One region of the Crenobacter cavernae genome, then DNA from elsewhere that is predicted to be linked to it. Evidence: predicted binding sites of a transcription regulator. Region 1 holds the regulator's gene; the other holds the start of a gene.
The links. The regulator sigma-54, encoded in region 1, starts transcription at its own class of promoters, with help from an activator protein. The targets are predictions, from matches to a motif close to CTGGCACGCTTCATGCTT.
Positions count from the first base shown of each region.

Region 1 (4,739 bases):
GGCCGGTCTGACCGTCGACGCGGTGATGTTCCGTACGCCGCGCACCGTCAATGAGGCCCGGCTCGCCAGCGAAGCGGCCAAGCTGATGGAAGAACACAAGGTCAACGGGCTGCTGGTGCTCGACGATGCCGGCAAGCTCGTCGGCGCGCTCAATATGCACGACCTCCTCAAGGCCGGGGTCGTTTAAGGAATTCGAATGCAAAGCTTTCAGGAACTGGCGCGGCGCGTGAAGCTGCTGATCATGGACGTCGACGGCGTGCTGACCGACGGAAGCATCTTCATCAGCGCGACCGGCGAGGAACTCAAGGCGTTCAACACGCTCGACGGCCACGGCCTCAAGATGCTGCAGTCGACCGGCGTGAAGCTCGCCATCATCACCGGCCGCGACGCGCCGGGCGTCGCCCACCGCGCGAAGGGGCTCGGCATCGACTACTACTACGCCGGCATCCACGACAAGCGCGCGACCTTGGCCGAGCTGCTGGAAACGACCGGCCTCACCGCCGAGGAATGCGCGTACATCGGCGACGACGTGGTCGACCTGCCGGTGATGATCCGCGTCGGCCTGTCGGTCGCCGTGCCCGAGGCGCCGAGCCTGGTCCTCCAGCACGCGCACTACGTCACCGGCGCATCCGGCGGCGCCGGCGCAGTACGCGAACTGACCGAGCGCATCATGCAGGCGCAGGGCACCTTCGACGCGCTGATGGCGCGCTACCTCGAATGATCCGCCCGCACCGGCTGTTTCCGATCGCGCTCGTCGGCCTGATGGCGATGCTCGCTTTCTGGCTCGACCAGATCTCGCGCTGGAGCCCGTCGGGCAAGGAGCTCGACCCGAGCCGTCCCGAGTACACGGTCGAAGACTTCAGTGCGACGCGCTTTGACGCGCAAGGCCGCATCCAGGAACGCCTCGTCGCCAAACAGGGCTGGCAGTTCCCCAAGCAGCCCGACCTCCACCTGCGCGAGGCCGTGCTCGACAACTACCAGGCCGGCGCGCTCGCCTACCGCGCCGCCGGCGCCATCGCGCGCTACAACCGGCAGGACGGCATCGCCTTTCTCGAACAGAAGGCGCACTTCTTCAAGCCGGGCGTCGCCGGCCAGCCGGACACCCACGTCTACGGCAGCCGGATCACGATCAACACGCGTACGCGCGTCGCCAGCGCCAAGACGCCGGTGGAAATCCACTATGGCGAGTCGATCGCCAACGCCATCGGTTTCGAATACCAGCAGCAGAAGGGCCTGTTGCGGCTCCTCTCCCACGCAAGGGTGAAATATGTACAGTAAGCTTTTGACCGCGGTCCTCGTCGGCCTGGCCACGCTGCCGGCCTGGGCGGAAAAGGCCGACCAGAAGAAGCCGATCGAGATCAGCGCCGACGCCGGCACGCTCGACCAGCTCAAGGGCGTCACCGTCTGGCAGGGCAACGTGATCGTGATCCAGGGCACGCTCAAGGCGACCGCCGACCAGCTGACCGTCACCCGCGACGCGCAGGGCCGCCAGACGCTGCAGGGCATAGGCCGCCCGGCCACCTTCCGCCAGAAACTCGAAGCCCGCCCCGAGTACGTCGAAGGCCAGGGTTCGCGCGTCGACTACACCAGCGCCAGCAACCAGGTCGTGCTCACCGGCAATGCGCGCGTCAAGCGCGGCGCCGACGTCGTCACCGGCGGAGTCATCACCTACAACACCGAGACCGAGGTCTACCAGGTCAGCGGCGGCAGCGTGCAGGGCCCGAACAAGGGTCGCGTCACCGTGATCCTGCAACCGAAGGACGAAGGCCAGAAATGACGCAGAGCCAGCTCACCGTCCGCCACCTGCAGAAACGCTTCAAGAAGCGCGCCGTCGTGCGCGACGTGTCGCTCGACATCGCCAGCGGCGAGGTCGTCGGCCTCTTGGGGCCGAACGGCGCCGGCAAGACGACCAGCTTCTACATGATCGTCGGCCTCGTCGCGGCCGACGGTGGCGAGATCGAACTGGACGGCACTGTCATCACCCGCCTGCCGATCCACAAGCGCGCACGCATGGGGCTCGGCTACCTGCCGCAGGAAGCGTCGATCTTCCGCAGGATGACGGTCGAGGAAAACATCCGCGCCGTGCTCGAGATCGGCGGCCTGAAGGGCGAGAACCTCGATAAGGAGCTCGAACTCCTGCTCGACGACCTCAACATCGCCCACCTTCGCGACACCAACGCGCTGGCGCTGTCCGGCGGCGAACGACGCCGCGTCGAGATCGCGCGCGTGCTCGCCACGCGGCCGCGCTTCATCCTGCTCGACGAACCGTTCGCCGGCGTCGACCCGATCGCGGTGATCGACATCCAGAAGATCATCGCCTTCCTGCGCGAGCGCGGCATCGGCGTCCTGATCACCGACCACAACGTGCGCGAAACGCTGCGCATCTGCGATCGCGCCTATATCATCAGTGAAGGCGCTGTGCTCGCCTCGGGCGAACCGGACACGCTCGTCAACGACGAGAAGGTTCGCGAAGTCTATCTCGGCGAGCACTTCCACCTGTAATGGCCACGCCATGAAGCAGAGCCTCCAGCTCAAGGTCTCGCAACATCTCACCCTCACCCCGCAGCTGCAGCAGTCGATCAAGCTGTTGCAGCTGTCGACGCTCGACCTGCAATCCGAGGTCGAACGGGTGTTGCTCGACAACCCGCTGATCGAACGGATGGACGACGGCCCGAGCGAAGCGTCCGGCGAGGAAAGGTTGGCCGAGCCCGCCGCCGACAACGGCTCGGCCGACGGCGCCGACACGTTGCCGGGCGAGCTGTCCGACTGGGGACGCGGCGCCGCGCGCGGCGACAACGACGACTACGACCCGCTCGCCAACGTCGCCTGCCCGGTGTCGCTGCGCGAACACCTGATCGCCCAGCTCGGCGAAATCGCGATGTCGACGCGCGAACACGGCGTCGTCAGCCTGTTGATCGAAGAGCTCGACGACGACGGTTTCATGCCGCAGCCGCTCGAAGCGGTGCTCGCCGAACTGCCGGCCGAACTCGAACTGACGCTCGAAGAGCTCGAGGACGGTCTCGAACTGCTGCAGGGCTTCGACCCGGCCGGCGTCGGCGCCTTCGACCTGACCGGCTGCCTGCTGCTACAGCTGGCCAGCCTGCCCCGCGTCACGCCGGGGCTTGCGAGCGCACGCACCATCGTCGAGAAGCACCTGACGCTGCTCGGCCAACGCGACTACGGCAAGCTGAAGAAACTGCTCTCGGTCGACGACGCCGAACTGAGACTCGCGCAGCAGCTGATCGCCAGCCTCACCCCGCATCCGGCGGCCAACTTCGGTCGCGACGAGACGCACTACATCGTGCCCGACGTGCTGGTGGTCAAGCGCAAGGGACGCTGGCAGGCCGAGCTCAACCCGGGCGCCGTGCCGCGGCTGCGCGTCAACCCCGGCTACGCCAAATTGGTGTCCGAGGCGCGCGGCGAAAGCGGCGAACTCGCGCCGCGCCTGCAGGAAGCCAAGTGGTTCGTCAAAAACATCCAGCAACGGTTTGACACCATCCTGAAAGTGTCGGAATCTATCGCCAACAGGCAGCAAGCGTTCTTTGAACATGGTGAAGTGGCAATGCGTCCGTTGATACTGCGCGACATTGCCGAAGAACTGGGCCTGCACGAATCCACCATCTCCCGGGTGACCACGCAGAAATACCTCCTCTGCGCGCGCGGGCTCTTCGAACTCAAATATTTCTTCGGCAGTGCGTTGGAAACCGACAGCGGCGGCGAGTGTTCCGCGACCGCGATCAAGGCGCTGATCAAGCAGCTGATCGACGCCGAAGACCGTCAAGCACCGCTCTCCGACAGCAAGCTGGTCGACCTCCTGACAAAACAAGGCATCCAGGTCGCGCGTCGCACCGTGGCCAAGTACCGCGAGGCGATGCAGATCGCGGCGGTCGCCCAGCGCAAGACGCTTTGAAAAAGGCTCTTTAAAACGCCGATTGCTACCCCACCTGTTCTTTGAGGGGTTCCGTCGCCCCGCGATGGAGCCACACAAGAAAACCGCCGGGCCGCCGGGCCCAGGCGTTTGTCACCTAAGGAGTTAGGGTATGAACCTCAAGATCACCGGTCTTCATCTCGAAGTTACTCCGCCGATGCGCGACTACATCGAAAGCAAACTCGAACGCGTGACCCGCCACGTCGACGACGTGATCGACGTCGCCGTGACGCTATCGGTCGACAAGCTTGTGCAGAAGGCGGAGGTGAACGTTCACCTCTCCGGCAAGGATATCCACGTGGAGGCCACCGAAGCCGACATGTATGCAGCCGTCGATGCGCTGATCGACAAACTCGACCGCCAGGTCCTGAAACACAAGGAAAAACGCAACGAGCGCCGCGCGCCGACCCCGGCACCAGCACCGGAAGCGCCGACAGAACAGGCGAACGCCTGAGTGGCGTGATTGTCGAAACGGGAACCTGCGGGTTCCCGTTTTTCATTGACGGCCTTTTGCCAAGACTACGCTTGAGCGTAGAATGGCCGGGTTTTTTCTGTAAGCAAACGCACAGTATGAGCCTGATCGGCAAAATCCTCGCGCCCGACCATGTCCTGATCGACCTGGACGTCGGCAGCAAAAAACGCGTATTCGAACAGGTGGGGCTCCTTGTCGAGAACACCCACGCCATCGCCAGAAGCGAAGTGTTCGACTGCCTGTTCGCCCGGGAAAAACTCGGTTCGACCGGCCTCGGCCAAGGCGTGGCGATTCCGCACGGACGCGCCAAGGGGCTGAAGGAGGCGGTCGGCGTGTTCA
Region 1 covers NZ_CP031337.1:360,061-364,799, forward strand. The annotation lists gene DWG20_RS01615 (KpsF/GutQ family sugar-phosphate isomerase) at 1-187, shown strand, start outside; gene DWG20_RS01620 (KdsC family phosphatase) at 197-721, shown strand; gene lptC (LPS export ABC transporter periplasmic protein LptC) at 718-1,278, shown strand; gene lptA (lipopolysaccharide transport periplasmic protein LptA) at 1,268-1,777, shown strand; gene lptB (LPS export ABC transporter ATP-binding protein) at 1,774-2,502, shown strand; gene DWG20_RS01640 (RNA polymerase factor sigma-54) at 2,513-3,910, shown strand; gene hpf (ribosome hibernation-promoting factor, HPF/YfiA family) at 4,041-4,382, shown strand; gene ptsN (PTS IIA-like nitrogen regulatory protein PtsN) at 4,499-4,739, shown strand, end outside.

Region 2 (4,739 bases), 1.5 Mb from region 1:
TGACCGGGATGTCGAGGATCATGTCGAGGTTGTGCGGCACGGCGGCGCCGGCCGACCCGGCCGAGCCGAAGTCCTGGAACAGGCCGGTGGCCGGCTGCGTCGCGGCGGCCGGCGCGGCCGACGCGGCCGCTTCGACCTCTTCCTGCTCGGCCATCGCGGCGGCCCAGTCGTCCATGCTGACATCGTCGCCGCCCGCGGCGCCGACGCTGTCGGCCATCGCCGCGGCGGCGGCAAAGTCGGCGAAGTCGGTTTCGGTTTTCGATTCGTCAGCCATCGTGCTTCTCTCCATTGGCCGGTTCGCCCAGCTCGTGGGCGCCGGCGAGAATTTTATCGACCCTGAGCGCGTAGCGTCCGTTCAGGGTGCCGTACTTGCACTCCAGCACCGGGATGCCCGACACATCGGCGACGATGTTCTCGGGTATCTCCAGCATCACCACGTCGCCTTCCTTCAGGTTCAGCACCTGGCCGAGCGTGACGCGCGTCTCGGCCAGCGTCGCGACCATCTCGACCTCGGCCGCCTGCACCTGGCTCGACATCAGGTTGATCCAGCGGTTGTCGACCTCGGTGCGGTCGGCCTGCATCGTGCTCGACAGCACGTCGCGGATCGGCTCGACCATCGCGTACGGCAGGCAGATGTGGAAGTCGCCGCCACCGGCACCGAGCTCGATATGGAAGGTCATCGCGACGACCACCTCGGTCGGCGTCGCGATATTGGTGAACTGCGTGTTCATTTCCGAGCGCAGGTAGGCGAACTCGATCGGGTAGACCGGCTCCCACGCCTTCTGGCACTCGGTGAACACCACGTCGAGCAGGCGACGGATGATCCGCTGCTCGGTCGGCGTGAAGTCGCGGCCCTCGACGCGCACGTGGTAACGCCCGTCGGAGCCGAACAGGTTGTCGACCACCAGGAAGACCAGGTCCGGGTCGAAGATGAACAGACCGGTGCCCCTCAAGGGCTTCATGTGGACCAGGTTGAGGTTGGTCGGGACCACGAGGTTGCGGATGAATTCGCTGTACTTCTGCACGCGAACCGGGCCGACCGAGATTTCCGCGTTGCGGCGGATGAAGTTGAACAGCGCGATGCGCAGGTTGCGCGCGAAACGCTCGTTGATGATCTCGAGCGTCGGCATCCGGCCGCGCACGATGCGCTCCTGACGGCCGATCTCGTAGGTGCGCACGCCGTAGGCGTCTTGCGCCTCATCGCCCTCGTCTTCGTCCCCGGTGACACCGCGTAAAAGGGCGTCGACCTCCTCCTGGGAGAGGATCTCGTCGGCCATGCCTTACTGCTCTTGGATGATGAAGGACGTGAAAAGGACCGAGTCCACCGGCTCTTCCGACCCGGCATCCATCGCCTCGTTGATGATTTTCTTCACCTGCGCCTTCAGCTTGACCTTGCCGTCCGGCGTCGCCAGCTCTTCGGAGGTCTTGGATGACAAGAGCAGGATCAGCGCGCTGCGCACCTTGGGCATGTAGTCGGTGAAGCGCTTCTTGGCGTCCTCATCGGACAACTCGGCCTGCATCTCGACCTGCAGCATCGCACCGGAGCCGCCGGCGAGGTTCACGACGAAAGTGTCGAGTTTCTGGAAGATCGGCGGCCCGTCCTTCTTCTTGACCGCCTTCTCGTCGACCTGCTCGGCGTGCGCGGCGTCGCCCTTCTGCATATTGGCGAACACATAGGCCGCCAGACCACCGACGGCGGCCAGTACCAGCACCAGGAGCGCGATCACGATGATCAGCAGCTTGCTGCCGCCTGCGGCCTTCTTGTCCTTTTTCTGTTCTTCAGCCATGAAGCGAATCCGTGCGGGTTGAACTTAAGGGAATGGTTAGCGATTTTCAACGATCGCCCGCAAGTGTACCGCACGGATAGCCCACAAAGACAGCCAAATACTTTAAGCGAAGATGCTGAGCACGCCGCGCGCCGCACGGATCGCGGTCAGCGCGTCCGGCTCGTCCTGCACGCCGCCGCCATCGCGCCGGCCCTGCTGCTGCGCGAACGACTGCTGCGACTGACCCTGGCCGCTCGACACCTGCGCGTCGCCGAGCTGGATGCCGCTCTCGGCCAGCATCTGCGACAAGCGCGGCAGGCTGTTCTCGACCGCGTCGCGCGCGATCGGGTTGGCGGCGATGAATTGCAGCTGCGCCAGGTTGTTCGAATCGATCTTCAGCGACACCTCGATCGGCCCGAGCTGCGGCGGGTTGACCTGGATATGCGCCGTTTCCGCTTTCAGGTTCACGAGGCCGATCAGCTGCTCGCCCATCGCACGCCCCCAGGCCGAGTCGGACAGCGGCACCGGCAAAGTCACCACATGCGGAGCGCGCTCGGTCCTGGCGGCGGCGTGCGGGCCGGCCAGCGCACTCGTCGCCGGCCATTGCGGCGCAAAAGCGGCAGGACTTTCCGTATCGGCCGGCAATTTTTGCTGGCCGCCCTTCTTGCCGGCGAGCGCCGACAGCAGGAATCCCGACTCGACCGACGCATCCGTCGACGCCCCCGGCAAGCCTTCGGTCGCGCCGGCCCCGCGCGGCGTCAAACCCAGTCCGGTGCCCTGCGGCTGCACCGGCTGTGGCAGCACCTGGAAGTAGGCGAGCGCGGCGGCCGGGTCAACGGTGGGCGCGGCGGTCTTCGCGTCGTCGCCGGCCGTCTTGGCCTCGCCGTCGCCGTCGGCCGACGGCGTGGCCTTGGCCTGCGCCTTGCCGCCCAGCTGGCCGATTTCGGCGCCGAGCAGCGAAGCAAACAGCATCGCGTCCTGCGGCAAGGCGGCGGCCTCGCCTGCGGCGGCGTTGGCGGCGAGGCCTTTGGGCAGGGCGGACGTGGCGGTGACGGTCAGGCTCATGGGATTCTCCCCGGTTATCGGCTGGCACTGGAAAAGCAAACACCATGCCAGATGCCTGACTGTCGGCTCGGCCAACGTTGGCCAAACCCAAGAAAAAACCGCCGCCCGGTCGAAGCGGCGGCGGTTTGCGGATGAGGCGGGCGCGCCTAGCGCCCCTTGCCGCGCGTGGCGTTCCAGAACTGGCGCGACGCGAATTCGTCCATCGCCTTCTGCTCGCGACGGTTCTCCTTGAGCGCGGCGCGCTCGGCCTCGCGCTCCATCAGCTTGTCGAACGCCATCACCCGTTTGCGTTCGTTCTGCCAACCCTGGCGTTCCATCAGCAGCCGCTGCAGGCAGCGCTCGACCTCGCCGTTCTGCAGCCCGACCGCCTCGTCGAGCTTGCCGAGGAACAACCGGAAATCCTGCCACTGCGCGACGCCGACGCCGGCCTGGCCGCGCGCGGTGAAACGGCCGCGGTATTCGTCGCGGTACGCTTCGAGTTGTTCGAGACGCTGGCGCGCGTCGCCCAGGCGGCCCTGCGCGCGCTGCATGCGCTCGGCGGCGGCGGCTTCGCGTTCCTTGGCCAGTTGCTGGAGCAGGCGGTACTTGCTGTCGGCCATCGCCTATCTCAAGCGAGCGTCGAATCGAGCTGCTGCAGCGTCGACGGATAGTCGTGCGACTCGTGCTGCGGCTGGTTGAGGAAGCTCGTCATCGGCAGCTGGCGGCGCATCGCCTCGTCGAGCACCGGGTCGGAGCCGGGCACGTAGGCGCCGACGCTAATCAGGTCGCGGTTGCGCTGGTAGCGCGAGTAGAGCTGCTTGAAGCGCCGCGCCTGCTCCATCTGCTGGCGCGGCACGACGTCGACCATCACGCGGCTGATCGACTGTTCGATGTCGATCGCCGGGTAGTGGCCGGATTCGGCCAGCTCGCGCGACAGCACGAAGTGGCCGTCGAGGATGGCGCGCGCCGAGTCGGCGATCGGATCCTGCTGGTCGTCGCCCTCGGAAAGAACCGTATAGAAGGCGGTGATCGAACCGCCGCCCTCGGCGCCGTTGCCGGCGCGCTCGATCAATTGCGGCAGCCGCGCGAACACCGACGGCGGGTAGCCCTTGGTGACCGGCGGCTCGCCGATCGCCAGCGCGATCTCGCGCTGCGCCATCGCGTAGCGGGTGACCGAGTCCATCAACAGCAAGACGTCCAAACCCTGCGCGCGGAAATATTCGGCGAGCGCGGTCGCGTAGGCGGCGCCGTGCAGTCGCATCAAGGGCGGCAGGTCGGCCGGCGCGGCGACGACGACCGAGCGGGCGCGCCCCTCGTCGCCGAGGATGTTGTCGATGAAGTCCTTCACCTCGCGGCCGCGTTCGCCGATCAGACCGACGACGACGACGTCGGCGCGCGTGTAGCGCGCCATCATGCCGAGCAGCACCGACTTGCCGACGCCGGAGCCGGCGAACAGGCCGAGACGCTGGCCTCGGCCGACGGTCAGCAGGCCGTTGATCGCGCGCACGCCGACGTCGAGCACGTCGTGCACCGGCGTGCGCTCGAGCGGGTTGATCGGCTGGCTGTAGAGCGGAAAGTAGGCGTCCGGGTGGATGTCGCCCTTGCCGTCGAGCGGGCGACCGAGCGAGTCGAGCACGCGCCCCAACAGGCTCATGCCGACCGGCACCTTGCGACCGACCGACGCGCCGTCGTCACCGGCGAGCGATCCGCGGCCGTAGCGCGGCGGGTGGTAGGCGGTGAGCGGCGTCACCGGCGTGCCCGGCAACAGGCCGTGCACGTTGGAGATCGGCATCAGGTAGAGCTTGTCGCCGGCGAAACCGACGACTTCGGCCTCGACGCTGTGCTTATCCGACAGTTCGACGCGGCACGCGCTGCCGACCGGCAGCTTGAGGCCGACCGCCTCCATCACCATGCCGGTGACCTGGGTCA
Region 2 covers NZ_CP031337.1:2,103,366-2,108,104, reverse strand. The annotation lists gene fliN (flagellar motor switch protein FliN) at 1-217, opposite strand, end outside; gene fliM (flagellar motor switch protein FliM) at 267-1,277, opposite strand; gene DWG20_RS10225 (flagellar basal body-associated FliL family protein) at 1,281-1,787, opposite strand; gene DWG20_RS10220 (flagellar hook-length control protein FliK) at 1,890-2,831, opposite strand; gene fliJ (flagellar export protein FliJ) at 2,978-3,430, opposite strand; gene fliI (flagellar protein export ATPase FliI) at 3,439-4,739, opposite strand, start outside.
Region 2: a site for sigma-54 is predicted at 2,865-2,882, ahead of DWG20_RS10220 (flagellar hook-length control protein FliK). Genes of this name have one in related genera too.